Regions from separate parts of the Lysinibacillus sp. FSL R5-0849 genome, predicted to be linked through region 2. Evidence: a T-box and tRNA genes for the amino acid it is inferred to sense, from the RefSeq annotation. Region 2 holds a T-box; the other holds one or more tRNA genes.
The links. The T-box of region 2 lies ahead of ileS (isoleucine--tRNA ligase). A T-box ahead of a tRNA ligase gene usually reads a tRNA of that ligase, here a tRNA-Ile.

Region 1 (15,693 bases), 2.3 Mb from region 2:
CCCAATCGATCAACGTCAGCGCTTTGAAGCACAATTAGCAGAGAAAGCAGCTGGTAATGATGAGGCACATGAAATGGACAATGATTTCATTGAAGCTTTGGAATATGGTATGCCTCCAACAGGTGGACTAGGCATTGGTATTGACCGATTAATCATGCTATTAACAAACTCACCTTCCATTCGTGATGTATTATTATTCCCGACAATGCGTCATATTACTAAATAGTCGTAGCATCTTTTCTAACAGTAAGATAAGAATAGAATGAAGAGGAGAATTTGCTGGATAAGGCAATTCTCCTCTTTTTTGTATTAAAAAAATTAAGTTGTTTAAACGTGGATTATATTTAGGTTATACTTTTATAGTTCTATGTTTTTATAAACGACAGTAGATAAAAAAGAAGTATTTTTATTGGGGGCATATAATGAATTACAAAATTATTAACAAACAAGTATTTGAACAGGCTCAATTACGTTCTGTATCGGATGTTCCATTTACAGAAGAAGAACTTGAGCATGGAATGAAATTAGTAGTTGCCAAAAAAGACGAGAATCTTACTTTATATTTAGTAGAGATAGACGGACATAAGAAGTTTGATGTTCGCTGGGATGATTCTTCTGAAATTTTTAGTGGCTGGTATTCCGCGTGGGATAATTTCCTGTGGTGTTTAAATATAGTTGATCCACAAGATGATGGCTTAAAGTAGTAGCGCGAAGCTTGAATAACAAACGATGAGGTTTTTTAGTTGAGTAAGCAGGAGAAAATGAAGCAGATGCTTTTAACTCCTGCTTCTATGTTTTAGTCTTTAATTTGTTGAGTTTTAAAAGAAAGCAATGTATAGTAAAACAAATCATTTAAGTTAGAACAGAGAATGATATAAAATCTACATTCTCATAAGTGTAGAAAATAGCTTACTAATGCATGTTTTTTCAATAATATCATTTTCTATGAAAAAAATACTTGCGAAGTAATTACGAACATGATAAATTATTACTTGTCGTTAAAACGACGTAAGAACAACACCATCATAAAAATTCAACAAACGAAAAAGTTGTTGACACTGAAATGTGGTTGTGGTAAGATTTAAAAGTTGTCTCTTGTAAACGAAAAACTTTTTGAAAAAAGTTGTTGACAATGATAACTGAGTATATTATAATTTAAGAGTTGCTATCAAAAACGTAGCAACTAAATGAACCTTGAAAACTGAACAAGTAAAACGTAATCAATAAAGTTTTCAGTAACTAGCTTAGCTAGTGAACGAAGCAAAATTTTGGACATCAAAATTGATGCCAGCAAAACAATTTGAGCTAATCAAATTTCTTTTATGGAGAGTTTGATCCTGGCTCAGGACGAACGCTGGCGGCGTGCCTAATACATGCAAGTCGAGCGAACAGAGAAGGAGCTTGCTCCTTCGACGTTAGCGGCGGACGGGTGAGTAACACGTGGGCAACCTACCTTATAGTTTGGGATAACTCCGGGAAACCGGGGCTAATACCGAATAATCTGTTTCACCTCATGGTGAAACACTGAAAGACGGTTTCGGCTGTCGCTATAGGATGGGCCCGCGGCGCATTAGCTAGTTGGTGAGGTAACGGCTCACCAAGGCGACGATGCGTAGCCGACCTGAGAGGGTGATCGGCCACACTGGGACTGAGACACGGCCCAGACTCCTACGGGAGGCAGCAGTAGGGAATCTTCCACAATGGGCGAAAGCCTGATGGAGCAACGCCGCGTGAGTGAAGAAGGATTTCGGTTCGTAAAACTCTGTTGTAAGGGAAGAACAAGTACAGTAGTAACTGGCTGTACCTTGACGGTACCTTATTAGAAAGCCACGGCTAACTACGTGCCAGCAGCCGCGGTAATACGTAGGTGGCAAGCGTTGTCCGGAATTATTGGGCGTAAAGCGCGCGCAGGTGGTTTCTTAAGTCTGATGTGAAAGCCCACGGCTCAACCGTGGAGGGTCATTGGAAACTGGGAGACTTGAGTGCAGAAGAGGATAGTGGAATTCCAAGTGTAGCGGTGAAATGCGTAGAGATTTGGAGGAACACCAGTGGCGAAGGCGACTATCTGGTCTGTAACTGACACTGAGGCGCGAAAGCGTGGGGAGCAAACAGGATTAGATACCCTGGTAGTCCACGCCGTAAACGATGAGTGCTAAGTGTTAGGGGGTTTCCGCCCCTTAGTGCTGCAGCTAACGCATTAAGCACTCCGCCTGGGGAGTACGGTCGCAAGACTGAAACTCAAAGGAATTGACGGGGGCCCGCACAAGCGGTGGAGCATGTGGTTTAATTCGAAGCAACGCGAAGAACCTTACCAGGTCTTGACATCCCGTTGACCACTGTAGAGATATAGTTTCCCCTTCGGGGGCAACGGTGACAGGTGGTGCATGGTTGTCGTCAGCTCGTGTCGTGAGATGTTGGGTTAAGTCCCGCAACGAGCGCAACCCTTGATCTTAGTTGCCATCATTTAGTTGGGCACTCTAAGGTGACTGCCGGTGACAAACCGGAGGAAGGTGGGGATGACGTCAAATCATCATGCCCCTTATGACCTGGGCTACACACGTGCTACAATGGACGATACAAACGGTTGCCAACTCGCGAGAGGGAGCTAATCCGATAAAGTCGTTCTCAGTTCGGATTGTAGGCTGCAACTCGCCTACATGAAGCCGGAATCGCTAGTAATCGCGGATCAGCATGCCGCGGTGAATACGTTCCCGGGCCTTGTACACACCGCCCGTCACACCACGAGAGTTTGTAACACCCGAAGTCGGTGAGGTAACCTTTTGGAGCCAGCCGCCGAAGGTGGGATAGATGATTGGGGTGAAGTCGTAACAAGGTAGCCGTATCGGAAGGTGCGGCTGGATCACCTCCTTTCTAAGGATATTTTCGGAATACAAACCTTGGGTTTGTAAGATTACGTTTTGCGTTCAGTTTTGAAGGTTCATTCTTCTGAATGAAATACTTCAAAACTTGTTCTTTGAAAACTGGATAAAACGACATTGAAATAGTAACAAACACATTTATTTTTTAAGTTTTTTTATAGGCTTAATAACATTAAAAGGTTTCAAGACACGAGCAGTTCTAGGAAGCAATCGAGTGAATGAAGGAGCGTACTTCAGTACGTGACTGATTGAACGAGTGAAGCTGACAACGAAATGCGATGTGTATTGAAAGCTGATAGGTTAAGTTATTAAGGGCGCACGGCGAATGCCTTGGCACTAGGAGCCGAAGAAGGACGGCACTAACACCGATATGCTTCGGGGAGCTGTAAGTGAGCTTTGATCCGGAGATTTCCGAATGGGGGAACCCACTACGTTTAATCGCGTAGTATCTTGACGTGAATACATAGCGTCTTGAAGGCAGACCCAGGGAACTGAAACATCTAAGTACCTGGAGGAAGAGAAAGAAAAATCGATTCCCTGAGTAGCGGCGAGCGAAACGGGAAGAGCCCAAACCAAGAGGCTTGCCTCTTGGGGTTGTAGGACACTCAATACGGAGTTACAAAAGAGCGAGTTAGATGAAGCGACTTGGAAAGGTCCGCCAGAGCAGGTAAAAGCCCTGTAGTCGAAAGTTCGTTCCCTCCTGAGTGGATCCTGAGTACGGCGGAACACGTGAAATTCCGTCGGAATCCGGGAGGACCATCTCCCAAGGCTAAATACTACCTAGTGACCGATAGTGAACCAGTACCGTGAGGGAAAGGTGAAAAGCACCCCGGAAGGGGAGTGAAAGAGATCCTGAAACCGTGTGCCTACAAGTAGTTAGAGCCCGTTAATGGGTGATAGCGTGCCTTTTGTAGAATGAACCGGCGAGTTACGATTACGTGCGAGGTTAAGCTTTAGAAGGCGGAGCCGCAGCGAAAGCGAGTCTGAATAGGGCGAAATAGTACGTGGTCGTAGACCCGAAACCAGGTGATCTACCCATGTCCAGGGTGAAGGTAAGGTAACACTTACTGGAGGCCCGAACCCACGCACGTTGAAAAGTGCGGGGATGAGGTGTGGGTAGCGGAGAAATTCCAATCGAACTTGGAGATAGCTGGTTCTCTCCGAAATAGCTTTAGGGCTAGCCTCGTGATGAGAATACTGGAGGTAGAGCACTGTTTGGACTAGGGGGCCATCCCGGTTTACCGAATTCAGACAAACTCCGAATGCCAGATATTTATACACGGGAGTCAGACTGCGAGTGATAAGATCCGTAGTCAAAAGGGAAACAGCCCAGACCACCAGCTAAGGTCCCAAAGTAATCGTTAAGTGGAAAAGGATGTGGCGTTGCACAGACAACCAGGATGTTGGCTTAGAAGCAGCCATCATTTAAAGAGTGCGTAATAGCTCACTGGTCGAGTGACGCTGCGCCGAAAATGTATCGGGGCTAAACGATTCACCGAAGCTGTGGATTGACATCTACGATGTCAGTGGTAGGAGAGCGTTCTAAGTGCGTTGAAGTCAGACCGGAAGGACTGGTGGAGCGCTTAGAAGTGAGAATGCCGGTATGAGTAGCGAAAGACGGGTGAGAATCCCGTCCACCGTATGACTAAGGTTTCCTGAGGAAGGCTCGTCCGCTCAGGGTTAGTCGGGACCTAAGCCGAGGCCGATAGGCGTAGGCGATGGACAACAGGTTGATATTCCTGTACCACCTCCTCACCGTTTGAGAAATGGGGGGACGCAGTAGGATAGGGCAAGCGCGCTGTTGGTTATGCGCGTCCAAGCAGTAAGGCGTGTGTGTAGGCAAATCCGCACACTGTAACGTTGAGCTGTGATGGCGAGTCCGTATGGACGAAGTTCCTGATTTCACACTGCCAAGAAAAGCCTCTATCGAGGTGAGAGGTGCCCGTACCGCAAACCGACACAGGTAGTCGAGGAGAGAATCCTAAGGTGTGCGAGAGAACTCTCGTTAAGGAACTCGGCAAAATGACCCCGTAACTTCGGGAGAAGGGGTGCTCTTGAGCGTGCAAGCGCATGAGAGCCGCAGTGAATAGGCCCAGGCGACTGTTTAGCAAAAACACAGGTCTCTGCAAAACCGTAAGGTGACGTATAGGGGCTGACGCCTGCCCGGTGCTGGAAGGTTAAGAGGAGTGGTTAGCGCAAGCGAAGCTGCGAATTGAAGCCCCAGTAAACGGCGGCCGTAACTATAACGGTCCTAAGGTAGCGAAATTCCTTGTCGGGTAAGTTCCGACCCGCACGAAAGGCGTAACGATCTGGGCACTGTCTCAACGAGAGACTCGGTGAAATTATAGTACCTGTGAAGATGCAGGTTACCCGCGACAGGACGGAAAGACCCCGTGGAGCTTTACTGTAGCCTGATATTGAATTTTGGTACAACTTGTACAGGATAGGTAGGAGCCAGAGATCTCGGAGCGCCAGCTTCGAAGGAGGCGTCGGTGGGATACTACCCTGGTTGTATTGAAATTCTAACCCATGCCCCTTAGCGGGGCAGGAGACAGTGTCAGGCGGACAGTTTGACTGGGGCGGTCGCCTCCTAAAAGGTAACGGAGGCGCCCAAAGGTTCCCTCAGAATGGTTGGAAATCATTCGTAGAGTGTAAAGGCACAAGGGAGCTTGACTGCGAGACCTACAAGTCGAGCAGGGTCGAAAGACGGGCTTAGTGATCCGGTGGTTCCGCATGGAAGGGCCATCGCTCAACGGATAAAAGCTACCCCGGGGATAACAGGCTTATCTCCCCCAAGAGTCCACATCGACGGGGAGGTTTGGCACCTCGATGTCGGCTCATCGCATCCTGGGGCTGTAGTCGGTCCCAAGGGTTGGGCTGTTCGCCCATTAAAGCGGTACGCGAGCTGGGTTCAGAACGTCGTGAGACAGTTCGGTCCCTATCCGTCGTGGGCGTAGGAAATTTGAGAGGAGCTGTCCTTAGTACGAGAGGACCGGGATGGACACACCGCTGGTGTACCAGTTGTCTTGCCAAAGGCATCGCTGGGTAGCTATGTGTGGACGGGATAAGTGCTGAAAGCATCTAAGCATGAAGCCCCCCTCAAGATGAGATTTCCCATTACGCAAGTAAGTAAGATCCCTCAAAGACGATGAGGTAGATAGGTTCGAGGTGGAAGTGTGGTGACACATGGAGCTGACGAATACTAATCGATCGAGGACTTAACCAAAAATGTTTGAAACCTTCAATGAACCGTTTATCCAGTTTTGAAAGAATAAAAAAGTTTTTAAAAAACTTGCATTTTATAACTACATATGTTATAATAAATCTTGTCTTTTGAATAAGTCTAGTGATGATGGCAAAGAGGTCACACCCGTTCCCATACCGAACACGGAAGTTAAGCTCTTTAGCGCCGATGGTAGTTGGGGGATTCCCCCTGTGAGAGTAGGACGTCGCTAGGCATAATACCCAGGAGGATTAGCTCAGCTGGGAGAGCATCTGCCTTACAAGCAGAGGGTCGGCGGTTCGAGCCCGTCATCCTCCATCATTTGCCGGTTTAGCTCAGCAGGTAGAGCAACTGACTTGTAATCAGTAGGTCGTGGGTTCGATTCCTATAGCCGGCACCATTTCAGACGAGCCATTAGCTCAGTTGGTAGAGCATCTGACTTTTAATCAGAGGGTCGAAGGTTCGAGTCCTTCATGGCTCACCATTTATAAGTACCAACCATATTAAGCGGGTGTGGCGGAATTGGCAGACGCACTAGACTTAGGATCTAGCGCCGCAAGGCGTGGGGGTTCGACTCCCTTCACCCGCACCATTTTTCAATATGCCAGATAAAAAAACTTATGCACATGCGGAAGTAGTTCAGTGGTAGAACACCACCTTGCCAAGGTGGGGGTCGCGAGTTCGAACCTCGTCTTCCGCTCCAAATGTGCCGGGGTGGCGGAACTGGCAGACGCACAGGACTTAAAATCCTGCGGTAGGTGACTACCGTACCGGTTCGATTCCGGTCCTCGGCACCATTTTATATGCGCCCGTAGCTCAATTGGATAGAGCGTCTGACTACGGATCAGAAGGTTATGGGTTCGACTCCTGTCGGGCGCGCCATAAAACGAACGGGAAGTAGCTCAGCTTGGTAGAGCACTTGGTTTGGGACCAAGGGGTCGCAGGTTCGAATCCTGTCTTCCCGACCATTTCCAAAAAAATATGGGGCCTTAGCTCAGCTGGGAGAGCGCCTGCCTTGCACGCAGGAGGTCAGCGGTTCGATCCCGCTAGGCTCCACCATTCAACTTATTTAACTAAATGAACCTTGAAAACTGAACAAGCAAAACGTAATCAATAAAGTTTTAAGTAACTAGCTTAGCTAGTGAACAAAACAAAATTTTGGACATCAAAATTGATGCCAGCAAAACAATTTGAGCTAATCAAATTTCTTTTATGGAGAGTTTGATCCTGGCTCAGGACGAACGCTGGCGGCGTGCCTAATACATGCAAGTCGAGCGAACAGAGAAGGAGCTTGCTCCTTCGACGTTAGCGGCGGACGGGTGAGTAACACGTGGGCAACCTACCTTATAGTTTGGGATAACTCCGGGAAACCGGGGCTAATACCGAATAATCTGTTTCACCTCATGGTGAAACACTGAAAGACGGTTTCGGCTGTCGCTATAGGATGGGCCCGCGGCGCATTAGCTAGTTGGTGAGGTAACGGCTCACCAAGGCGACGATGCGTAGCCGACCTGAGAGGGTGATCGGCCACACTGGGACTGAGACACGGCCCAGACTCCTACGGGAGGCAGCAGTAGGGAATCTTCCACAATGGGCGAAAGCCTGATGGAGCAACGCCGCGTGAGTGAAGAAGGATTTCGGTTCGTAAAACTCTGTTGTAAGGGAAGAACAAGTACAGTAGTAACTGGCTGTACCTTGACGGTACCTTATTAGAAAGCCACGGCTAACTACGTGCCAGCAGCCGCGGTAATACGTAGGTGGCAAGCGTTGTCCGGAATTATTGGGCGTAAAGCGCGCGCAGGTGGTTTCTTAAGTCTGATGTGAAAGCCCACGGCTCAACCGTGGAGGGTCATTGGAAACTGGGAGACTTGAGTGCAGAAGAGGATAGTGGAATTCCAAGTGTAGCGGTGAAATGCGTAGAGATTTGGAGGAACACCAGTGGCGAAGGCGACTATCTGGTCTGTAACTGACACTGAGGCGCGAAAGCGTGGGGAGCAAACAGGATTAGATACCCTGGTAGTCCACGCCGTAAACGATGAGTGCTAAGTGTTAGGGGGTTTCCGCCCCTTAGTGCTGCAGCTAACGCATTAAGCACTCCGCCTGGGGAGTACGGTCGCAAGACTGAAACTCAAAGGAATTGACGGGGGCCCGCACAAGCGGTGGAGCATGTGGTTTAATTCGAAGCAACGCGAAGAACCTTACCAGGTCTTGACATCCCGTTGACCACTGTAGAGATATAGTTTCCCCTTCGGGGGCAACGGTGACAGGTGGTGCATGGTTGTCGTCAGCTCGTGTCGTGAGATGTTGGGTTAAGTCCCGCAACGAGCGCAACCCTTGATCTTAGTTGCCATCATTTAGTTGGGCACTCTAAGGTGACTGCCGGTGACAAACCGGAGGAAGGTGGGGATGACGTCAAATCATCATGCCCCTTATGACCTGGGCTACACACGTGCTACAATGGACGATACAAACGGTTGCCAACTCGCGAGAGGGAGCTAATCCGATAAAGTCGTTCTCAGTTCGGATTGTAGGCTGCAACTCGCCTACATGAAGCCGGAATCGCTAGTAATCGCGGATCAGCATGCCGCGGTGAATACGTTCCCGGGCCTTGTACACACCGCCCGTCACACCACGAGAGTTTGTAACACCCGAAGTCGGTGAGGTAACCTTTTGGAGCCAGCCGCCGAAGGTGGGATAGATGATTGGGGTGAAGTCGTAACAAGGTAGCCGTATCGGAAGGTGCGGCTGGATCACCTCCTTTCTAAGGATATTTTCGGAATACAAACCTTGGGTTTGTAAGATTACGTTTTGCGTTCAGTTTTGAAGGTTTATTAATAATATAAAACTTCCAAGAGGGCCTATAGCTCAGCTGGTTAGAGCGCACGCCTGATAAGCGTGAGGTCGATGGTTCGAGTCCATTTAGGCCCACCATATATACCTCTTGGGGCCTTAGCTCAGCTGGGAGAGCGCCTGCCTTGCACGCAGGAGGTCAGCGGTTCGATCCCGCTAGGCTCCACCAAACTTGTTCTTTGAAAACTGGATAAAACGACATTGAAATTGTAACAAACACATTTATTTTTTAAGTTTTTTTATAGGCTTAATAACATTAAAAGATTTCAAGACACGAGCAATTCTAGGAAGCAATCGAGTAAATGAAGGAGCGTACTTCAGTACGTGACTGATTGAACGAGTGAAGCTGACAACGAAATGTGATGTGTATTGGAAGCTGATAGGTTAAGTTATTAAGGGCGCACGGCGAATGCCTTGGCACTAGGAGCCGAAGAAGGACGGCACTAACACCGATATGCTTCGGGGAGCTGTAAGTGAGCTTTGATCCGGAGATTTCCGAATGGGGGAACCCACTACGTTTAATCGCGTAGTATCTTGACGTGAATACATAGCGTCTTGAAGGCAGACCCAGGGAACTGAAACATCTAAGTACCTGGAGGAAGAGAAAGAAAAATCGATTCCCTGAGTAGCGGCGAGCGAAACGGGAAGAGCCCAAACCAAGAGGCTTGCCTCTTGGGGTTGTAGGACACTCAATACGGAGTTACAAAAGAGCGAGTTAGATGAAGCGACTTGGAAAGGTCCGCCAGAGCAGGTAAAAGCCCTGTAGTCGAAAGTTCGTTCCCTCCTGAGTGGATCCTGAGTACGGCGGAACACGTGAAATTCCGTCGGAATCCGGGAGGACCATCTCCCAAGGCTAAATACTACCTAGTGACCGATAGTGAACCAGTACCGTGAGGGAAAGGTGAAAAGCACCCCGGAAGGGGAGTGAAAGAGATCCTGAAACCGTGTGCCTACAAGTAGTTAGAGCCCGTTAATGGGTGATAGCGTGCCTTTTGTAGAATGAACCGGCGAGTTACGATTACGTGCGAGGTTAAGCTTTAGAAGGCGGAGCCGCAGCGAAAGCGAGTCTGAATAGGGCGAAATAGTACGTGGTCGTAGACCCGAAACCAGGTGATCTACCCATGTCCAGGGTGAAGGTAAGGTAACACTTACTGGAGGCCCGAACCCACGCACGTTGAAAAGTGCGGGGATGAGGTGTGGGTAGCGGAGAAATTCCAATCGAACTTGGAGATAGCTGGTTCTCTCCGAAATAGCTTTAGGGCTAGCCTCGTGATGAGAATACTGGAGGTAGAGCACTGTTTGGACTAGGGGGCCATCCCGGTTTACCGAATTCAGACAAACTCCGAATGCCAGATATTTATACACGGGAGTCAGACTGCGAGTGATAAGATCCGTAGTCAAAAGGGAAACAGCCCAGACCACCAGCTAAGGTCCCAAAGTAATCGTTAAGTGGAAAAGGATGTGGCGTTGCACAGACAACCAGGATGTTGGCTTAGAAGCAGCCATCATTTAAAGAGTGCGTAATAGCTCACTGGTCGAGTGACGCTGCGCCGAAAATGTATCGGGGCTAAACGATTCACCGAAGCTGTGGATTGACATCTACGATGTCAGTGGTAGGAGAGCGTTCTAAGTGCGTTGAAGTCAGACCGGAAGGACTGGTGGAGCGCTTAGAAGTGAGAATGCCGGTATGAGTAGCGAAAGACGGGTGAGAATCCCGTCCACCGTATGACTAAGGTTTCCTGAGGAAGGCTCGTCCGCTCAGGGTTAGTCGGGACCTAAGCCGAGGCCGATAGGCGTAGGCGATGGACAACAGGTTGATATTCCTGTACCACCTCCTCACCGTTTGAGAAATGGGGGGACGCAGTAGGATAGGGCAAGCGCGCTGTTGGTTATGCGCGTCCAAGCAGTAAGGCGTGTGTGTAGGCAAATCCGCACACTGTAACGTTGAGCTGTGATGGCGAGTCCGTATGGACGAAGTTCCTGATTTCACACTGCCAAGAAAAGCCTCTATCGAGGTGAGAGGTGCCCGTACCGCAAACCGACACAGGTAGTCGAGGAGAGAATCCTAAGGTGTGCGAGAGAACTCTCGTTAAGGAACTCGGCAAAATGACCCCGTAACTTCGGGAGAAGGGGTGCTCTTGAGCGTGCAAGCGCATGAGAGCCGCAGTGAATAGGCCCAGGCGACTGTTTAGCAAAAACACAGGTCTCTGCAAAACCGTAAGGTGACGTATAGGGGCTGACGCCTGCCCGGTGCTGGAAGGTTAAGAGGAGTGGTTAGCGCAAGCGAAGCTGCGAATTGAAGCCCCAGTAAACGGCGGCCGTAACTATAACGGTCCTAAGGTAGCGAAATTCCTTGTCGGGTAAGTTCCGACCCGCACGAAAGGCGTAACGATCTGGGCACTGTCTCAACGAGAGACTCGGTGAAATTATAGTACCTGTGAAGATGCAGGTTACCCGCGACAGGACGGAAAGACCCCGTGGAGCTTTACTGTAGCCTGATATTGAATTTTGGTACAACTTGTACAGGATAGGTAGGAGCCAGAGATCTCGGAGCGCCAGCTTCGAAGGAGGCGTCGGTGGGATACTACCCTGGTTGTATTGAAATTCTAACCCATGCCCCTTAGCGGGGCAGGAGACAGTGTCAGGCGGACAGTTTGACTGGGGCGGTCGCCTCCTAAAAGGTAACGGAGGCGCCCAAAGGTTCCCTCAGAATGGTTGGAAATCATTCGTAGAGTGTAAAGGCACAAGGGAGCTTGACTGCGAGACCTACAAGTCGAGCAGGGTCGAAAGACGGGCTTAGTGATCCGGTGGTTCCGCATGGAAGGGCCATCGCTCAACGGATAAAAGCTACCCCGGGGATAACAGGCTTATCTCCCCCAAGAGTCCACATCGACGGGGAGGTTTGGCACCTCGATGTCGGCTCATCGCATCCTGGGGCTGTAGTCGGTCCCAAGGGTTGGGCTGTTCGCCCATTAAAGCGGTACGCGAGCTGGGTTCAGAACGTCGTGAGACAGTTCGGTCCCTATCCGTCGTGGGCGTAGGAAATTTGAGAGGAGCTGTCCTTAGTACGAGAGGACCGGGATGGACACACCGCTGGTGTACCAGTTGTCTTGCCAAAGGCATCGCTGGGTAGCTATGTGTGGACGGGATAAGTGCTGAAAGCATCTAAGCATGAAGCCCCCCTCAAGATGAGATTTCCCATTACGCAAGTAAGTAAGATCCCTCAAAGACGATGAGGTAGATAGGTTCGAGGTGGAAGTGTGGTGACACATGGAGCTGACGAATACTAATCGATCGAGGACTTAACCAAAAAGTTTGAAACATTCAATGAACCGTTTATCCAGTTTTGAAAGAATAATTTCTTTTATGAAGGGTTTCAAGATACGAGTAGTTCGAGGAAGCAATGGAGAGAGGGAAGGAGCGTACTCAAGTACGTGACTGACTGAACGACAGCAGCTGACGAAGAAATGCTATGTATATTGAAAGCCGAAAATAGTCTAGTGATGATGGCAAAGAGGTCACACCCGTTCCCATACCGAACACGGAAGTTAAGCTCTTTAGCGCCGATGGTAGTTGGGGGCTTCCCCCTGTGAGAGTAGGACGTCGCTAGGCACTAGAAAGACCAGAGAATCTTTTCTCTGGTCTTTTTTCGTTTTCAACAGAAAAAATTAAAGCTGTCTCTGGAGTAAGACAGCTAATATATTTAAAACTTAAGCGCACTTCTCAAGTTATTGATATATGATTGACTCACTGGTAATTCACTACCATCCATTAATGTAATAATAAAGTTTGATGTCAAATCACGCGCCATTTTTTTTATAAAATAAATATTTACGATATAGGATCTATGAATACGAATAAAGTATGATGGTAATCTTATTTCAAGTTCTTTAAGGGTGATGCTCGTTTTAAATTGTTCGCGCTCTACATAAAACCATGTCTTTTTTTGAAGACTTTCAATATGCGATACTTTATTAATGGCTACAGGATTCCATTCTTCATCTTGTTTTCCTGTTATAAACTCAAATGGTTCTGTCTTTTTAGTAGTGAAAGTAGATGGCAGTATGACTACTAGAGCTGCTGGTTCATCCTGAATGAGTATCGGATAGCCGATACCGTAAAAGGGTGTATCGCATGACAAATTATCTAAAATTGTTTCTGTTTTTTTCTGTGTGCGCAATACTTGATCGGCAATACTTCCAGGTAACACTTGTTGACCCATTTCTAAATGGATACTCGGATGCCCTGGTTGAATAAAGATATAAGAATTATTAACGGCAATTGCAATGGATGAATCAGTAGGAATCCAATCGCTCAACATTGAAATATATTGTTCTGAAATATCTTTTGCACATGATTTTAATTCATTGTTCATTGTGAATATCCCCCTTGTTTGTAAATAACCATCCAAATTTCGTCGCAAAAAAGGATAGCTTTGTCATAAAAATTTGGTCTTTTATCAAAAAATAATGAAAATTCAAATACTCTGTTATATATTAATTTACAACAAATAAACCTGTTATGGAACAGTGGTTTAAAAGTTTTTTAACAGAGTATATTGTACACAAAGGGGAAGGTGGAATTTCAATATGTCAACTCGTCAAGAAAGAATCGGAGCTTTAGAGAAACAATGGGCTGAAAACCCTCGCTGGGCTGGTATTGAACGCACATATTCGGCTGAAGAGGTTATTAAACTACAAGGTACTGTAGTAATTGAACAAACTTTGGCAAAAAAAGGTGCTACTCGACTATGGAATTCATTACATGAGGAGCCGTTTATTAATGCATTGGGGGCATTAACGGGGAATCAGGCGGTACAGCAAGTTAAAGCTGGACTCAAAGCTATCTATCTATCAGGCTGGCAAGTAGCTGCGGATGCAAACCTTTCGGGTCAAATGTATCCAGATCAATCACTATACCCAGCCAATTCTGTACCAGCAGTAGTTAAACGAATTAATCAAGCACTTCAACGTGCAGATCAAATTGATCATGCTGAAGGACGTGTCGACCAATTTGACTGGTTTGCTCCAATTGTAGCAGATGCAGAGGCAGGTTTTGGAGGACCTCTTAATGTATTTGAGCTTGTTAAAGGCATGGTGGAAGCAGGGGCAGCTGGTGTTCACCTTGAAGATCAGTTAGCTTCAGAGAAGAAATGTGGTCATCTAGGCGGTAAAGTTTTACTTCCAACACAAAACGCTGTACGTAATTTAGTAGCTGCGAGATTAGCGGCTGACGTTATGGGTGTTGATACAATTCTTATCGCTCGTACAGATGCTGATGCTGCGGATATGGTTACTTCAGATATCGACCCACGTGATGCAGAGTTTATTACTGGTGAACGTACTCCTGAAGGTTTCTTCCGTACAAAGGCAGGCATCAAACAAGCAATTGCTCGTGGCTTAGCTTACGCACCATACGCTGATTTAATTTGGTGTGAAACTTCTAAACCATCTCTTGAGGAAGCTCGTGAATTTGCAGAAGCTATTCATGCGGAATTCCCAGGTAAAATGCTTGCATACAACTGCTCACCTTCATTTAACTGGAAAGCAAATCTTTCAGAAGAGGAAATTGCAGAGTATCAGCGTGAGCTTGGTAAGCTAGGTTATAAATTCCAGTTTGTTACTTTAGCAGGATTCCATGCATTAAACCACTCTATGTTTGAGTTGGCACATGATTATAAAGATAATGGTATGGCTGCATATTCTAAGCTACAGCAAGCTGAGTTTGCTTCCGAATCTAAAGGCTATACAGCGACACGCCATCAACGCGAGGTAGGTACTGGATACTTTGATGAAATTTCTCAAGTTATTTCAGGTGGTACTTCTTCAACAACGGCAATGGCTGGATCGACAGAAACTGAACAGTTCGTATAAAAAATACGTGTTTTCCTAAATTCATAATCATAGAGTAGTCTCCTCCGCTCCTCCTAAAGCGGAGGAAGACAAAACTAAAATCGCAAAGGTGGGTAAACAACTAATGAAACAAGCAACGACAGGTAAGCTTAAAATTGTTGGAGAACAAAATGAGCATACAAATGAAATTTTAACGCCTGAAGCTCTTGAGTTTGTTCTTGCCCTGCACGAGAAATTTGATGCTCGCCGTAAAGAGTTATTGAATGCTCGTCAGAAACGCCAAAAGCGTCTAGATGCGGGAGAGAAACTAGATTTCTTACCTGGAACAAAGCATATTCGTGAAGGTGATTGGTCAATTGCACCTCTTCCACAAGATTTGCAGGATCGGCGTGTTGAAATTACTGGGCCGGTTGACCGTAAAATGGTTATTAATGCTTTAAACTCTGGAGCAAAGATGTTTATGGCTTGCTTTGAGGATGCTTCTTCTCCAACATGGGAAAATATGATTGGTGGTCAAATTAATATGCGTGATGCTATTAATAAGACGATTGAGTTTACACAAGCATCTAATGGAAAAACGTATAAACTAAATGCTGAAACAGCCGTGTTACTAGTTCGTCCTAGAGGCTTACACCTGCTTGAAAAGCATGTACTTGTTCATGATGAACCGATTTCTGGAAGTTTCTTCGACTTTGGTTTGTATCTATTCCATAATGCAAAAAATGCACTGGCAAAAGGAACGGGGCCGTACTTTTATCTTCCGAAGCTTGAAAGCCATTTAGAGGCTCGTCTATGGAATGATATCTTTGTATTTGCCCAAGATTATATTGGCATTCCACAGGGCACTATAAAAGCTACTGTATTGATCGAAACCATTTTGGCGGCATTT
Region 2 (15,693 bases):
GTTATCATGGGTATTGGAGAAAAGATGCTACACTTTTATAAAGCCTTTTCAAAAAGATATATTTAGGGGGATCCGCAAATGGCACAAGGTAATTTACACAACAGCCGCGCATCATTCGAAGTAAATGGTAAAACTTACAATTACTATGATTTAGCTGCGATTGAAAAAGCTGGCGTTGCAAAAGTTTCAAACCTTCCTTACTCAATTAAAGTTTTATTAGAATCTGTTTTACGTCAATATGATGCATATGTAATTAAAGAAGAGCACGTAAACGAATTAGCAAAATGGGGCAATGGTGCTGATCCAGAAGCAGAAGTACCATTCAAGCCTTCTCGCGTTGTATTACAAGACTTTACTGGTGTACCAGTAGTTGTTGACCTTGCATCTCTTCGTTCAGCAATGAAGGAAATGGGCGGCGACCCAAGCAAAATCAACCCTGCTATTCCAGTTGACCTTGTAATTGACCACTCAGTACAAGTTGACAAATACGGTAATGCATCTGCACTACAAGCAAACATGGACCTAGAGTTTGAACGTAACGCTGAGCGTTATAACTTCTTAAAATGGGCTCAAACTGCTTACAATAACTTCCGTGCTGTACCACCAGCAACAGGTATCGTTCACCAAGTAAACTTAGAGTACTTAGCTCCAGTTGTACACGTAAACGAAAATGCTGATGGCACATTCGAAACATTCCCAGATTCAGTAGTAGGTACTGACTCTCATACAACTATGATCAACGGAATTGGCGTTCTTGGATGGGGCGTAGGTGGTATCGAAGCTGAAGCAGGTATGCTTGGTCAACCTTCATACTTCCCAATTCCAGAAGTTATCGGTGTTAAATTAGTGGGCGACCTTCCAAACGGAACTACTGCTACTGACTTAGCATTAAAAGTAACACAAGTATTACGTCAACGTGGCGTAGTTGGTAAATTCGTTGAGTTCTTCGGACCTGGCGTATCTAAATTACCACTAGCTGACCGTGCGACAATCTCAAACATGGCTCCTGAATATGGTGCTACATGTGGTTACTTCGCAATTGACGAAGAATCATTAAACTACATGCGTTTAACTGGTCGTGACGAAGAGCACATCGCGGTTGTAGAATCTTACTTAAAGTCTAACCACATGTTCTTCGATCCAACTTTAGAGCCAGTTTACACTGATGTATTAGAAGTAAACTTAGCTGAAATCGAACCAAACCTTTCTGGTCCAAAACGTCCACAAGACTTAATTCCACTATCTCAAATGCGTTCTCGTTACAAAGAAGCAGTAGTGGCACCACAAGGTACACAAGGTTTCGGTTTAACAGAAGATGAATTCGCAAAAACATCTGTAGCAAAATTCGCTGAAGGCGATGTAGAAATTCCAACAGGTGCTGTTGCAATCGCTGCGATCACTTCTTGTACAAATACATCTAATCCATACGTATTAATTGCTGCGGGCTTAGTAGCGAAAAAAGCTGTAGAAAAAGGTCTAACAGTACCTAAATGGGTTAAAACTTCTTTAGCACCAGGTTCTAAAGTTGTAACTGGTTACCTTGAAGATTCAGGTTTACAAACTTACCTTGACCAAATCGGTTTCAACACTGTAGGTTACGGTTGTACAACATGTATCGGTAACTCAGGTCCATTATTACCTGAAATCGAAGATGCAATTAAAGAAAATGACTTATTCGTAACATCAGTTCTTTCTGGTAACCGTAACTTCGAAGGTCGTGTACACCCACTTGTAAAAGCTAACTACTTAGCTTCTCCACCACTTGTTGTTGCTTATGCACTTGCTGGTACAGTGGATGTTGACCTACAAAAAGATTCATTTGGTAAAGACAAAGATGGCAACGAAGTATTCTTCGCTGATATCTGGCCTTCAACTGAAGAAGTTAACGCAGTATTAGGTACTGTAGTTAACCGTGAATTATTCCAAAAAGAATACGAAACTGTATTCACAGCGAACGAAAAATGGAATGCAATTGAAACATCAACTGAGTCTCTATATACATTTGATGATAAATCAACTTACATCCAAAACCCACCATTCTTCCAAGGTCTTGCAAAAGAGCCAGAAGCTATCAAAGGCTTAGACGGCTTACGCATTATGGCGAAGTTCGGTGACTCAATCACAACTGACCATATTTCTCCAGCTGGTGCCATCGGTAAAGATACACCTGCAGGTAAATATTTAATTGAAAACGGTGTTGCTATCCGTGACTTCAACTCTTACGGTTCTCGTCGTGGTAACCACGAAGTAATGATGCGTGGTACATTTGCAAACATCCGTATCCGTAACCAAGTTGCTCCAGGTACAGAAGGTGGATTCACTACTTACTGGCCAACAGGCGACGTAGAGTACATCTATGACGCATGTATGAAATACCAAGAGCAAGGTACTGGCTTAGTCGTACTTGCTGGTAACGACTACGGTATGGGTTCTTCTCGTGACTGGGCTGCGAAAGGTACATTCCTACTTGGCGTGAAAACTGTTATCGCACAATCTTACGAGCGTATCCACCGTTCTAACTTAGTAATGATGGGTGTTCTTCCACTTCAATTCATGCCAGGTGAATCTGCTGAAACTCTAGGCTTAACTGGTAAAGAAGAAATCTCTGTAAACATTACTGATAACGTGAAACCACGTGAAATCTTAACAGTAACTGCTAAATCTGAAGACGGCACAGTTAAAACTTTCCAAGCTTTAGCTCGTTTCGACTCAGAAGTAGAAGTAGACTACTACCGTCATGGTGGTATCCTACAAATGGTTCTACGCGCAAAAGCTGCTGAGTAATCATAACATTCACAAGCCGATCTCTTAGGAGGTCGGCTTTTTTGTTTGCTCATGAAATCCTTATGAAGTCATGGAGAGAAAAGGAGAGAACAGCCAAAGTGACGGATAAAACGGAGAAAGTGACGGATAGCGGGGCAAAAGTGACGGATAAAGCCCTAAATGTGACAGAGAGAAAAACCAATAAGCTTGAAAATTTCCAAATACATAGCATTTTCCCAAATGTTTATATAAAATTAAAGGGTAAGCCTTTAAATTTTTACATAAATGGGGGAAGAGTTATCATGACAAAGAAAAAAAGTAAGTTTTTTATGGCGGCAACTTCGGCGGTGGCCATTACGGCGGTTGCTGTTGTACCTGCATCGGCAGCTAGTCCATTTAAAGATGTAAGTGAAGATTATGCACATTATAAAAGTATTTCAACATTATATGCAGCTGATATAATTAATGGTTTTCCGGATGGAACATTTAAACCAACACAGGATGTAACACGCGGACAAGCAGTGAAGATGATTGCGGTGGCTTTCGATCTTACAACAACGGATGTAGAAAATCCGAATTTCAAGGATGTCGATTCAACTAGTCCATACTATAAGGCGATTGTTACATTGGTTAATTTAGGTGTTGTAAATGGCTATGAGGATGATACTTTCAGACCTGATGAGACGATTACGCGTGGACAGATGGCGGTTATGGTGGCACAGGCAACAGGCTTAACAGCAGAAGGAAAAAGTCCATTTACGGATGTACCTCAAACTAGTCCATTTGCAGATGCTGTAACGGCATTGCATGAAGCAGGAATTGCGAAGGGCGTGACGGCAACAGAATTCGGGGTGGATAAAAATGTAACGCGTGGTCAGTTAGCGACATTTATTGTTAACGCCTTAGGCTTAGAACAGCCTTCAACTGGGGAAGATAAGGAGCCGGTAACGGAAGAAAAGCCTGAAGCAAACGATCATGCTTTACTAGAAGAAGTGTTCACGAAAGCATTAGCTAAGCAAAAAGAATTAAAAAGCATGAAGGCTACAATGACAATGTCGCAGTCAGTAGAAGCAAAAGATGGTCAGGAAACCATGAAAATGGATTCTAAAGGCAATATGAAGATGGAGATTGTTACAGAACCGATGCAATTCTTTGCAGATGGTACGATGTCATTAACAGAGCCAACAAGCGGTGAAGCGATTAATTTGCCAATTAAAATGTATATGACGGCTAAAGATGGTATGTATATGTATGAGGCAGAGCAGAAGGCTTGGGTAAAATTCCCGAAACAATTATTTGAAGATGTTCTCAGTCAAACAGGCATGCAGCCAGATGCAGCGGAACAATTAGAGATGCTTCAATCATTTGCTGAGGATTTCACTTTAAAGGAAACAGCAGACCGTTATGAATTAACCTTGAAAGGTTCTGGTGATAAATTCACAGAGTTGGTGAAGCAGCAAATTGGTGCCATGGATTTAGGAATGGATGCTGATTTGGATGGACAATTAGGCAATATGTCTTTTGATAGCCTTACTTACAAATTAGTGATTAATAAAAAGACATTTAATGTTGAAGAGATTGCTATGGATATGTCATTAAGCATGAAAGTAGAAGGCAATACGATTAAAACAAAACAGCAAATGAGTATCAAATATCATGATTTCAATGCAGTGACGACAATTACAATTCCAAAAGATGTGCTAGACAATGCGAAGGAAATCGATTTAAGCACACCTGAAACAGTGCCACCAGTAAGCAAATAATAGTGAATTTAAAAGTAGGTTACGCCAAATACATGGCGTAGCCTACTTTTTTATCAATTAATGAAAACCCATTAGGTCTTTTACTCTTGCTGTATTGGTGGTAGATGTCAGTGTTTCTAGTAAGCGAAAGGCTACATCAAAGGCTGTTCCTGGGTTGGAGGAAGTAATAATATGATCTGTTTGCACAATTCGCTCGTTGACAATAATCGCACCGTAGCTTTCTAACTGTGCTAATCGTTTACTAGTTGGATGGTTATAGGTTGTTGCCTGACGATTGTGGAGTATACCACTATGTCCCAATATTAAGGAAGCTACACAGATCGTTGCAATTGGCTTTTGCTGTTCATGAAAATGCCGGACAACCGTTTGAAATTCCTCGCTAAAGGCATCCTCATAAAAGCCCGCTTCCTCAAAGCCACCTGGGATAGCCAAAGCCTCAAAGTCTGCTAAATCAATGTTATGGAGTAATTTTTCAGGAGCGACCTTAAAATTCCATGTGCATTGAAGCTGTGTATGTAATCCTACAGTGACAACCTCTGTTGATCCATCACCCTCCCATTTATTCCAACCTAGTACATCTGTAAAAACACTTGCTTCCACAGCCTCAAAGCCATTTGCTAAAAGTAACATTATTTTTTTCATTTGTTTCTGCCTCCTTTATGCTTTTATTGTAATCAAAGAAGCCAACCAAAAACAGAAGCTGTATAATGTATTTTAGATAAATCTCCTTATTAAAACAGGAATTATACGAAAAGAACTTGATTAAGAAAGGTGATTAATGGTGGATCAAATTGATACTCAAATTTTACAGCAGTTACAGCAGAATGCCAAAATCTCGATGAAGGAATTAGCCGCTACCGTTCATTTATCTTCTCCTGCAGTAATTGAACGCGTCAAAAAACTCGAGGAACAGGGTGTGATTGAAGGATATCACGCTAAAGTGAACATCAAAAAAATGGAGCGTACCATTCAGGCAATTATTTTATTTAAATCCATCGATTGTAAAAGCCTATCTGCTTTTTGTAATAGCCACCCGGATGTTCTTGAATGTTATCGTGTAGCAGGGGAAATCAGCTATATTGTTAAACTGGCAACCTATTCAGTAGAAACATTAGAGCAATTTATTGATGCGACCATGCCCTATGGTACACCCTCCACGAATATCGTATTATCTTCAAATGAAAAAAAGGTGATCACGCCATTTACGGGTCTTAACGATAATATGTAAGCTTCATGAGACATCGGCTGTTTTGAAAGGGTGATTGAGTGGAAGTGCCCTATAGCGAGACGATTGGCAAAGCAGTATCGACTAACAATTTTCAATAAGGGAGTCTGTTTTAAATAGCAGGCTCTTTTTTGTTTGTAGCCAAGCTTTTCTTCTTTGCTGGATTCAGTTACAATAGTTGTAATAATTTTCTAGTGAAAGGTTTGATGAGTTGATATTTGCTCTATTGGACAATGCGACTGCTTTTTTCCTAAGCCTGCCACTCCTACTCATTTATTTGAAAAGTAAGCCACAGGAAGAATCCACTTGGCGTTGGTCGATGCCATTATGGATTTTCAATTACTTAGGCATTCGATATTTTGTTTCGTTTGGAGAATTGTTTTGGGTAGTCCTATGTTGGCAGTTACTATTTTTGTGGCCCTTAAGTATTGCAATGTATATTCATTTATTCAATAAAGAAAAGAATTGGGCTTTTTACATAGGTTTGAAGAAGAAATATGTACTTATTGTAGGGTCCTTCATGGTTCTATTCGGTGGTACTCTAGTCTATTCACTATTTCAGGCAAATCACCAGGTTATTGCTTTTCATCGACAGGTAATGGCGGAGATTGAGTCAAATCCAGATCGTCAGGATTATTTGATGCACCACACAATTGCGCCTTCCACACTTCTGGGTGTAGCAGATGATATAGCTGAGGTTCGCAAGGGGAAAATAGTTGCTTCCACATTACCTTGGCGTAGCAAGGTAATAGTGCACATGGACAATTGGCAAAAGGAATTTACATATGTCCGTTTTTACGATGGTTGGAAGTTAGATGGGCTCTACAGTGAGAACATAACAATAATGAACAAAGGGGAGTCTGACAATTGATACAGAATATATTGATAGCAGGGGATTTAAAGGATAAGCTAAGCGCAATAAAACAAGGTCAAACAGCATGGGAACAAGTGAATCAAGAACAGCTTTTACAGTCTATGCTAGCCCATATCGGCTCTACTGACAGTGAACTAAGAGATACTTATATTTATAGTAGCTTCTATGAATGGATACTAGAAAAAAATCTGCTGGATCATCGTTGCTTGACTAAGCTATGGCATTATTGTTTGGATCATTTATTACTGAATGGTATTGAGGAAGAGGAATCAGATGGGGTCTTTACTCGTTCCTTTACGACTTTATTAGTAGCGCTTATATTAGCAAGAGATTTAAAGGATAACTTTTTATCGCAGGACAGCATAGAGGAAGGTCAAACAAAGTTACTGGCCTATGTAAAAGCTGAAATGGATGTAAGGGGCTTTGTACCTGGCAAGGGATGGGCGCATAGTGTGGCACATGTATCAGATGCGATGGATGAACTTGTGAAAAATCCTAAAATAAAGAAAACTGCCTATGATGATATGTTACATGCCTTATGGTCCATGTATTTACAGCCTCATTATATCTTTATCCATGATGAGGATGAAAGGCTGTTAGTGCCCATTTTTGCGATGTTGGAGCGAGGATTAGCACAAAATGAAGTCGTCCAATTAATACAGCAAATGCCAGCAACCTTATCGACATTAAAAGACCAATTGGATGAAGCGAATTTTTATATTATAAGGTTTAATTGTAAAACATTGCTAAAGAGCTTTTTTATTCAAACGAATCACCAAGCTCAATATGCATCTTTACATCAAAGCATTGTCACTTGTCTAAATGAAATTAATTAAGATTGTCCACCGTTGACAGACAATTGGTAATTTGATAAGATGAGTGACAATAAAAGCATACAAATTCGTTGATGAGAAAAAGTAATGTTTCATTTTGTTCTACAGAGAGCCGACATTTGGTGGAAGTCGGTGTGCAGGTGTTACATGAAAATCCTCTCTGAGAAGGTTGGCTGAAAATAGTAAGCTAACTCGGGTGTCTACCGTTAAAAAGAACACGTATGATAGTACGTTGCTGAGTGCTATTGACTAAGATGTCAATAGAATTAGGGTGGTATTCGCGGTTAACCCCGTCCCTTTCCTTGGGACGGGGTTTTTTGTATGCCTTTTATACAAAATAATATTGTATAGGAGGAAATAAAATGAAAGCAGAACAAAAGAAGGAAACGACGCTTGAACGAGAAACTCGGATACGGGCATTGTGGGAGCAAGAGGGAACGTTTTTAACTTCCGTCACAAATCGAGCTGGACAGCAACCCTTTGTATTTTATGAGGGACCACCAACAGCAAATGGTTTACCACATGTCGGGCATGCCTTTGGTAGAACGATTAAAGATGTAGTGGCCCGCTTTAAAACCATGCAAGGGTATTTAGTTGAACGAAAAGCAGGCTGGGATACACATGGTTTACCTGTAGAACTAGGTGTAGAAAAGGCATTAGGTATATCAGGGAAGCAGGAGATTGAGAATTATGGAGTGGAGCGTTTTATTCAAGCGTGTAAAAATAGTGTTTTTACCTACGAACAGAAATGGCGTTCCTTTACAGAGCAGCTTGGCTATTGGCTGGATATGGATGATCCATATCTCACATTAAGTAATGACTATATAGAATCAGTGTGGCATATTTTAAGCCGTGTTCATAAGGAACAACTTTTATATAAAGGGCATCGAGTTTCACCATATTGCCCGAGTTGTCAAACATCCTTAAGCTCACATGAAGTAGCACAGGGCTATAAGGATGTGAAAGATTTATCTGTCACAGCCATGTTTAAGCTTGCTGATCGTGATGAATACTTCTTAGGCTGGACAACAACACCATGGACATTACCTGCTAATGTGGCATTGGCGATGAATCCATCTCTACAATATGTACGAGTAAAGCAAGGGGATCAAGTGTTTATTCTAGCCAAATCATTGGTATCAAAGGTTTTCACTGAAGCTGTGGAAATTTTAAGTGAGCATACTGGGCAGGAATTTGCTGGTGTGTCGTATCAACCATTATTTTCATATGTAACTGTTCATCCAGGTCATGTTGTCGTGATGGCTGATTATGTCACTGAGAATAGCGGTACAGGGATTGTGCATATTGCTCCAGCGTATGGGGAGGACGATTATAAAACAGTTCAACAGCATGGCTTGTCCTTTGTCAATGTAGTGGATCTGAAAGGCTGTTACACAGAAGAGGTGCCAGAGCTAGTCGGACGCTTTGTGAAAGATTGTGATGTGGACATTATAAAAATGCTTGCGAAAAAGGAGCTCTTATTTAGTAAAGAAAAATATGAGCATAGCTACCCGCATTGCTGGCGATGTGATTCTCCATTATTGTACTATGCAACGGACAGCTGGTTTATCAAAATGACCGCTTTAAAAGAGCAGTTATTACAAAACAATCAGCAAGTGACTTGGTATCCTAATCATATTAAGGACGGTCGATTTGGCCATTTTCTAGAAAATATAGTGGATTGGAATATAAGCCGTAACCGCTATTGGGGTACACCGTTGAATGTCTGGATTTGTCAGGATTGCGGGCATGAGGAGGCTCCCAACAGTATCGCAACGTTAAGAAAATTAGCCAAGGGAGATGTCGAACAACAAATCGAGCTTCATAAACCATTTATTGATGAAATTGTTTGTATTTGTCCTACTTGTCAAGGGGATATGACGCGTACACCAGAGGTAATTGATGTATGGTTTGACAGCGGCTCAATGCCTTTTGCTCAGCAACATTATCCTTTCGAAGATGTTAAAACTTTTCACAATCAGTTTCCAGCAGATGTTGTAATTGAGGGGATCGACCAAACTCGAGGTTTTTTCTATAGCTTATTAGCGGTATCGACGTTATTCACAGGAAAGCCAGCTTATAAACAGGTGTTATCATTAGGGCATGTGTTAGATGAACATGGACAAAAGATGTCAAAAAGTAAAGGCAATGCTTTAGAGCCTGTAGAGCTAATAGAGCAATATGGAGCAGATGCATTACGTTGGGCGTTTTTAGTTGATAGCTCGCCTTGGAATCCAAAGCGTTTTTCCAAAAAGATTGTGGTTGATGCTAAATCAAAGCTAGTGGATACATTGGAAAATACCTTTAAGTTTTATCAGCTCTATGCCAACATTGATGAATTTACGTATGATGCTACAAATACTGGTACACGAACATCTTTAGATCAGTGGATATTGTCCCGACTGCATCATACAATCCAGCTTGTGACAACTGCTATGGATGAATATCAATTTACACATGCAACTAGGGAAATTGCACAATTAATGGAAGAGCTAAGTAATTGGTACATTCGTCGATCCCGTGCCAGATTTTGGGCACATGGGCTGACTGCGGATAAACGGGGCGCATTTAGTACCCTTTATGAGGTTTTAACGAACATTTGCCGATTACTTGCACCATTCACACCCTTTATCACAGAGGATATTTACCGACAATTAACAGGCAAGAGTGTGCATATAGAAGACTATCCAATCTACGACGAAAAACTAGTGAATCACCAGCTTGAACAAGAAATGGCTACGGTTTTAACAGTTGTAGAGCTTGGCAGGAGTATTCGTAATAGTCAGGGGATGAAGGTTAAACAGCCCTTAAGTGAGCTTATTGTTGCCATATCTGGAGAGCTGACAGATTATCAAGCCTATAGCGAGCTAATTCAAGAGGAATTAAACATGAAAGTTTGCAAATGGACACATGATTTCTCTGCATATGAAAGCATCCAATATAAGCTTAATTTTAAAACAGCTGGTGCAGCATTTGGTTCAAAGGTCAATCAAGTAAAGTCGTATATGATGACGTTAACGGATCAAGAGAAAGAACAGCTACAGCGAAATGCGGAATTACCAATCATGTTAGAAGGGCAGCAGCTAAACTTGTTATCAAGCCATGTCATAGCTGAAGCGATTGTGAAAGACCACTATATTTTAGCTGAAGATAGCACTTGCCGTGTATTGATGAATGTTCAACTAACCGAGAGTTTGCTACAAGAGGGGCAAATGCGAGAATTAATTCGGTTCATCCAAGATTCTCGTAAAAAGTGGCAGCTGTCTGTTGAACAATATATATCGATTGCCTTTCGCGGTAGTGAAGAGGTACTTTCCATCATTCAGCAGCATGAAGCGTTATTACAAGCCAATGTATTAGTCAAATCCATACATTATGGTGAAGAACGGACAGAGGGGAGATCGGCAGAAACAGAGCTATTTGATGAAAAGCTCATGGTTTTTGTCTCCTTATAAAAGAAATGCTCAGGAGAAATCCTGAGCATTTTCTATGTAGGTTACAGGAAGCCAAAAGCGAGATAACAAGCTGTTGCCCAAATAAAAATGGCTGAGCATTTATTAAAAATACTCATCAGATTACCAGAGCTATCGAGCTTTTGGAAAGAGGCTCCGGTTAAAGTAAGGCCGAAAAACCATAGCCAAGAAATGAGGACACATGCCGTAGTGAAGATGATTTGCTCTGTACCACTATATTTTAAGGCACTTGTGCCAATGACCCCAATCGTATCTAATATGGCATGTGGATTCAGAAGTGACACAGAAAGTGCGAAAAGAATTTGTTTTTTTACGGGAAGTGCTTCACTCGGATCGGCAGTTGCTGGACTAGAGCGCCAAATCGTATAGCCCATATAAAGTAAGAACAATATACCAATCGACATCAAGGTAATACGTAACCAGTCAAATTGTAGGACGATTAATGATAGACCAAAAACCGCCAGTAAAATTAACATTGTGTCGCAAATAGCAGCTGTCACACTTGCTGGCAGAGCGCGCCATATAGTTGGCTGTGTAGCACCTTGTGAAAAAACAAAAACATTTTGTACACCTAATGGCAAAATAAGACCGAATGCTAAAATGATGCCATGAAAAAATGCTTCCAACGATTAATCCCTCCTTTCTTTATTCATTTTAGCTATGGTATAACTAAAAGAAAACGACCAATTGGATGGTTTTTTATCCACCCAATTTTAAATGGAAGGTGATGACCATGAGCTGGCAGCCAAATAGACAAAGTGACAGCACATTACAGCAACAAATTGTTCAATGGGTAACAGCACAAGTCGAAAGAGGTGATTGGGCAGCAGGGACCAAACTACCTACTCAAAGACAGTTGGCCATGCAATTTGGCGTGAATCGCAGTACAGTTCAACAGGCTTTAGAGGAACTAAAGGCGATGGGCGTCCTTGAAGCAACGGTAGGCTCAGGAGTTTATGTCACAAGCAATTCCTGGCATGCTCTCCTTCAACAAACACAGCCAAACTGGCAAAACTATATTGAAACGAGCCTGCATAAGCCAAATTACCATACGATCCAATTAATTAACGAATATGAGCAGCGAGATGATGTGATTCGATTAGGAACAGGAGAACTAGCACCGAGTCTGTTACCAACAGAGGAAATGGAAGCTTCCCTAAGGGAGCTTTCATTGCAGCCCAAAACATTAGGCTACTCATCCCCACAGGGCAATGACGAACTCCGGGCAGCTATTTGTGATTATGTAAAGAAACGAGGGATTGAAGCGGAGCCTCAGAACGTTTGTATTGTCTCTGGCGCACTACAAGCTTTACAGCTAATTGCCGTTGGTTTATTAGAGCAAGGGTCCTTCGTCTTTCAGGAACCAACCTCCTATTTGAATTCTGTTCATCCTTTTCAATCGGTTGGAATGCAAATGATTGGGATACAACGTGATGAACAGCTTGCTCAGACGCTGTCTCAAAGGAAGCGAAAAAAACAAGCCGTGTTTTATGCCATTCCTACCTTGCATAATCCAACTAACTATGTATGGACATCTTTGGAAAAAAAGCAGCTCTATGAGGTTTGCCAAGCAGAACGCATTCCTATAATTGAGGATGATGTTTACCATGAATTGCTTTTTGAGGACTCATTACCACCGATAAAGGCAATGGATAGTAGTGGACAGGTTCTTTATATTGGTAGTGTCTCGAAAACCTTAAGCCCTGGATTACGCATTGGGTGGCTAATTGGACCAACGACAGTTATTGAACGATTAGCGGATATAAAAATGCAAACAGACTATGGCTCCAGTGCTATTTCACAAGAAATTGTGCTGCATTGGCTACGGTCAGGAAAATATGAAAAACATTTAATACGTTTACGTCAACAATTACAGAATCGTGCTGATTTTACAGAACGAATTTTACAGGAAAAATTTAGAGGGGTGGCTGACTGGCATAAGCCAAAGGGAGGCTTTTACATTTGGCTTAAGTTCCACAAGCCTGTTATCGATAAGGATTTCTTTCTCAAGCTATTACAGCGTCGTGTTTTAATTAACCCAGGCTATATTTATGATCTTCAGGATCAGCATCATATTCGATTATCCTATGCCTATGCAACCTACGAGGAATTGGAGGAAGGCTTAGAAATTTTGCGTGAATGTGTGATGGAGGCTACGGATATTTTGTAACGCACGTACATGATGGCTGCACAGTTTGCAAAAAGTAAGAGTTGAATTCAAAATCAGTGAAACGAAATAATAGGTGAAAACCGTCCCTGAAAGTAAAGTGCATAATCCAAGCTGTATACCCATACATTTTAGAGAATCATAGCATTTTAGTTCGATTTCTAACATAAAGAGGTGAATAATTGGAAAATATGTCGTCAGGTTATTTTCAGGTGCCTCAGCCTATGCGTAGTGATGGGGCAGGAGGCATAGATAAAGGGCCACGCGATATTATGCGAGATTTAGAAAATCCTGATATGCTGGTGCCGCCGACAACAGATGCAGGTTTGATTCCAAACCTACGATTTTCATTTTCAGACACGCATATGACCTTGAATCAAGGGGGCTGGTCGCGCGAAATTACGGTCCGTGAATTACCAATTGCGACAACAATGGCAGGTGTTAATATGAGTTTGACACCGGGGGGCGTACGTGAGCTACACTGGCATCAGCAGGCAGAGTGGTCTTATATGCTATTGGGGCACGCGCGTATTACGGCAGTCGATCAAAATGGCTGTAACTTTATTGCGGATGTAGGTCCAGGGGATTTGTGGTATTTTCCACCAGGAATTCCTCATTCCATACAGGGATTAGCGGGTGGCTGTGAATTTTTATTAGTCTTTGATGATGGGAATTTCTCTGATCTCAATACACTTTCAATTTCTGATTGGTTTGCTCATACGCCAAAGGAAGTGCTGTCAGCGAACTTTGGTGTACCGATTAGTGCCTTTGACGATATTCCGAGTGAACAGGTGTATATTTATCAAGACAATGTTCCTGGATCGATTGACTCGCAAAAAATTCAATCTCCCTATGGTAAGGTGCCACAAACCTTTAAGCACCGTTTACTAGCTCAGCCACCCTTGAAAACACCAGGTGGCAGTGTCCGTATTGTTGATTCGACCAATTTCCCAATCTCTAAAAATATTGCGGCAGCATTAGTGGAAATTGAGCCTGGGGCAATGCGGGAGCTGCATTGGCATCCGAATAATGATGAATGGCAATATTATCTACAAGGAAAAGGGCGTATGACGGTATTCACTGGGGATGGAACTGCACGAACATTCGATTATCGTGCAGGAGATGTCGGCTATGTGCCGTTTGCGACCGGTCACTATATTGAAAATACGGGTACGGAGCCATTATGGTTTTTAGAAATGTTTAAAAGTGACCGTTTCCAGGACGTCTCTTTAAATCAATGGATGGCGCTAACACCAATCGAACTGGTACAAAGCAATCTACACGTTGGTCCGGAGCTAATACAAGCGCTAAGAAAAGAAAAGTGGCCTGTGGTGAAATATCCTGGATTTTCCTATTATCCGAAATGAAAAACGCAGGTGAAGTAATTCTCACCTGCGTTTTATATTAATATTGATATTTGCTACGTGTCATGAGCAATATAGCGATGGCTGGAACGGTACAAATTAACATAGCTGCAAAGGACAAACCAGGCGATATTTCGTATAAATAGCCTCCCAAAAATGTCAGGATGGCTGTGCTTAACCCCATCGCTAATGCAGAATATATACCCTGTGCGTTTGGAATTTGCTCCTTTGGTAGGGTTTGCGTTAGATAACGAATAAAAGCAAAATGTGCCAGAGCAAAGGAGAACGCATGCAAAGTTTGAGAGGCAATAAATACCCAAACATTTGGGAATATAAATATTAGTAACCAACGAAGAGAAGACCCGCTAGCTGCTAACAGTAATAAAGAAGAAGAACGCCATTTCGTAAATAATGTATCGGCCTTCATAAAGTATAAAATTTCACAAATAACCGCGATGTTAATAATCATGCCCATATAAAATGGATCTACATGTAAGTCTTCCAAGTATATATAACCGTAGCTATAATAGGAGGCATGTGCACCTTGCAATAAAATAACAATGAATAAGACAATAGGGAAGCCTTTAATATTCCATAGTGTTTTCATGGACAATGATTTTGCACGTTGCTCTTTTGTCGGAACAAGTAGCAATTCCTTTGGTGTAGCGAATAGCTGCATAAGCAACATGCCAATTAAACCAATGATCATGCTCCAAAAGATAATGTTTTTACCGAATACTCCTGTTAGCATACTAATAATTAATACGGCAATAACAAAGCCAAAGGAACCATAGGAGCGGCTTTTACCATAATGAATGTTGCCATATTGGACAAGCGTTGCGGCACTACTTTCTACAGCTGGTAACAGTGCTGGGTAAAAAATACTAAATAAAATAGTTACAACTAATAATGCACTAAAGCCTGAACTAGGTATGTACAGCAGTGCTGTCAGAAGAGCACCGACTGCTAAAATGGTAATGAGTCGTTTATTATTTACATATTTAGCAAGCGTAGGGAAGAAGAAAAGATTAGACGTGGCACGGGCGAGTAACCCACAGCCCATTACAACGCTTGCCTGCGACACAGTCAGATGTTTAGCATCCACAAGCCACCCTGTCCAGTAGGGTAAGAATATGCCCCAAGTAATAAAAAATGTAAAGAAATTTTGAGAAAGCCATCGTTGATTATTCATAAATTTACCGTACCTCCATTTAACTATGTTGAATAATAG

Region 1: it has a tRNA-Ile gene. The T-box ahead of ileS (isoleucine--tRNA ligase) is inferred to sense a tRNA for this amino acid. The anticodon was not compared.

What each region holds. Positions count from the first base shown of each region.
Region 1 covers NZ_CP152004.1:109,814-125,506, forward strand. Annotated here, with positions in the region: gene lysS (lysine--tRNA ligase) at 1-226, shown strand, start outside; gene MKY80_RS00545 (hypothetical protein) at 423-704, shown strand; rRNA gene MKY80_RS00550 (16S ribosomal RNA) at 1,320-2,871, shown strand; rRNA gene MKY80_RS00555 (23S ribosomal RNA) at 3,178-6,105, shown strand; rRNA gene rrf (5S ribosomal RNA) at 6,222-6,337, shown strand; tRNA gene MKY80_RS00565 (tRNA-Val) at 6,348-6,420, shown strand; tRNA gene MKY80_RS00570 (tRNA-Thr) at 6,427-6,502, shown strand; tRNA gene MKY80_RS00575 (tRNA-Lys) at 6,511-6,586, shown strand; tRNA gene MKY80_RS00580 (tRNA-Leu) at 6,610-6,694, shown strand; tRNA gene MKY80_RS00585 (tRNA-Gly) at 6,731-6,805, shown strand; tRNA gene MKY80_RS00590 (tRNA-Leu) at 6,811-6,899, shown strand; tRNA gene MKY80_RS00595 (tRNA-Arg) at 6,908-6,984, shown strand; tRNA gene MKY80_RS00600 (tRNA-Pro) at 6,994-7,070, shown strand; tRNA gene MKY80_RS00605 (tRNA-Ala) at 7,086-7,161, shown strand; rRNA gene MKY80_RS00610 (16S ribosomal RNA) at 7,312-8,863, shown strand; tRNA gene MKY80_RS00615 (tRNA-Ile) at 8,957-9,033, shown strand; tRNA gene MKY80_RS00620 (tRNA-Ala) at 9,046-9,121, shown strand; rRNA gene MKY80_RS00625 (23S ribosomal RNA) at 9,335-12,262, shown strand; rRNA gene rrf (5S ribosomal RNA) at 12,449-12,564, shown strand; gene MKY80_RS00635 (LytTR family DNA-binding domain-containing protein) at 12,656-13,327, opposite strand; gene aceA (isocitrate lyase) at 13,542-14,825, shown strand; gene aceB (malate synthase A) at 14,929-15,693, shown strand, end outside.
Region 2 covers NZ_CP152004.1:2,506,669-2,522,361, reverse strand. Annotated here, with positions in the region: gene acnA (aconitate hydratase AcnA) at 79-2,784, shown strand; gene MKY80_RS12255 (S-layer homology domain-containing protein) at 2,847-4,526, shown strand; gene MKY80_RS12250 (DJ-1/PfpI family protein) at 4,584-5,168, opposite strand; gene MKY80_RS12245 (winged helix-turn-helix transcriptional regulator) at 5,308-5,754, shown strand; gene MKY80_RS12240 (hypothetical protein) at 5,978-6,622, shown strand; gene MKY80_RS12235 (DUF2785 domain-containing protein) at 6,619-7,461, shown strand; T-box leader at 7,521-7,759, shown strand; gene ileS (isoleucine--tRNA ligase) at 7,821-10,913, shown strand; gene MKY80_RS12225 (LysE/ArgO family amino acid transporter) at 10,955-11,557, opposite strand; gene MKY80_RS12220 (PLP-dependent aminotransferase family protein) at 11,665-13,101, shown strand; gene MKY80_RS12215 (oxalate decarboxylase family bicupin) at 13,290-14,465, shown strand; gene MKY80_RS12210 (MFS transporter) at 14,503-15,654, opposite strand.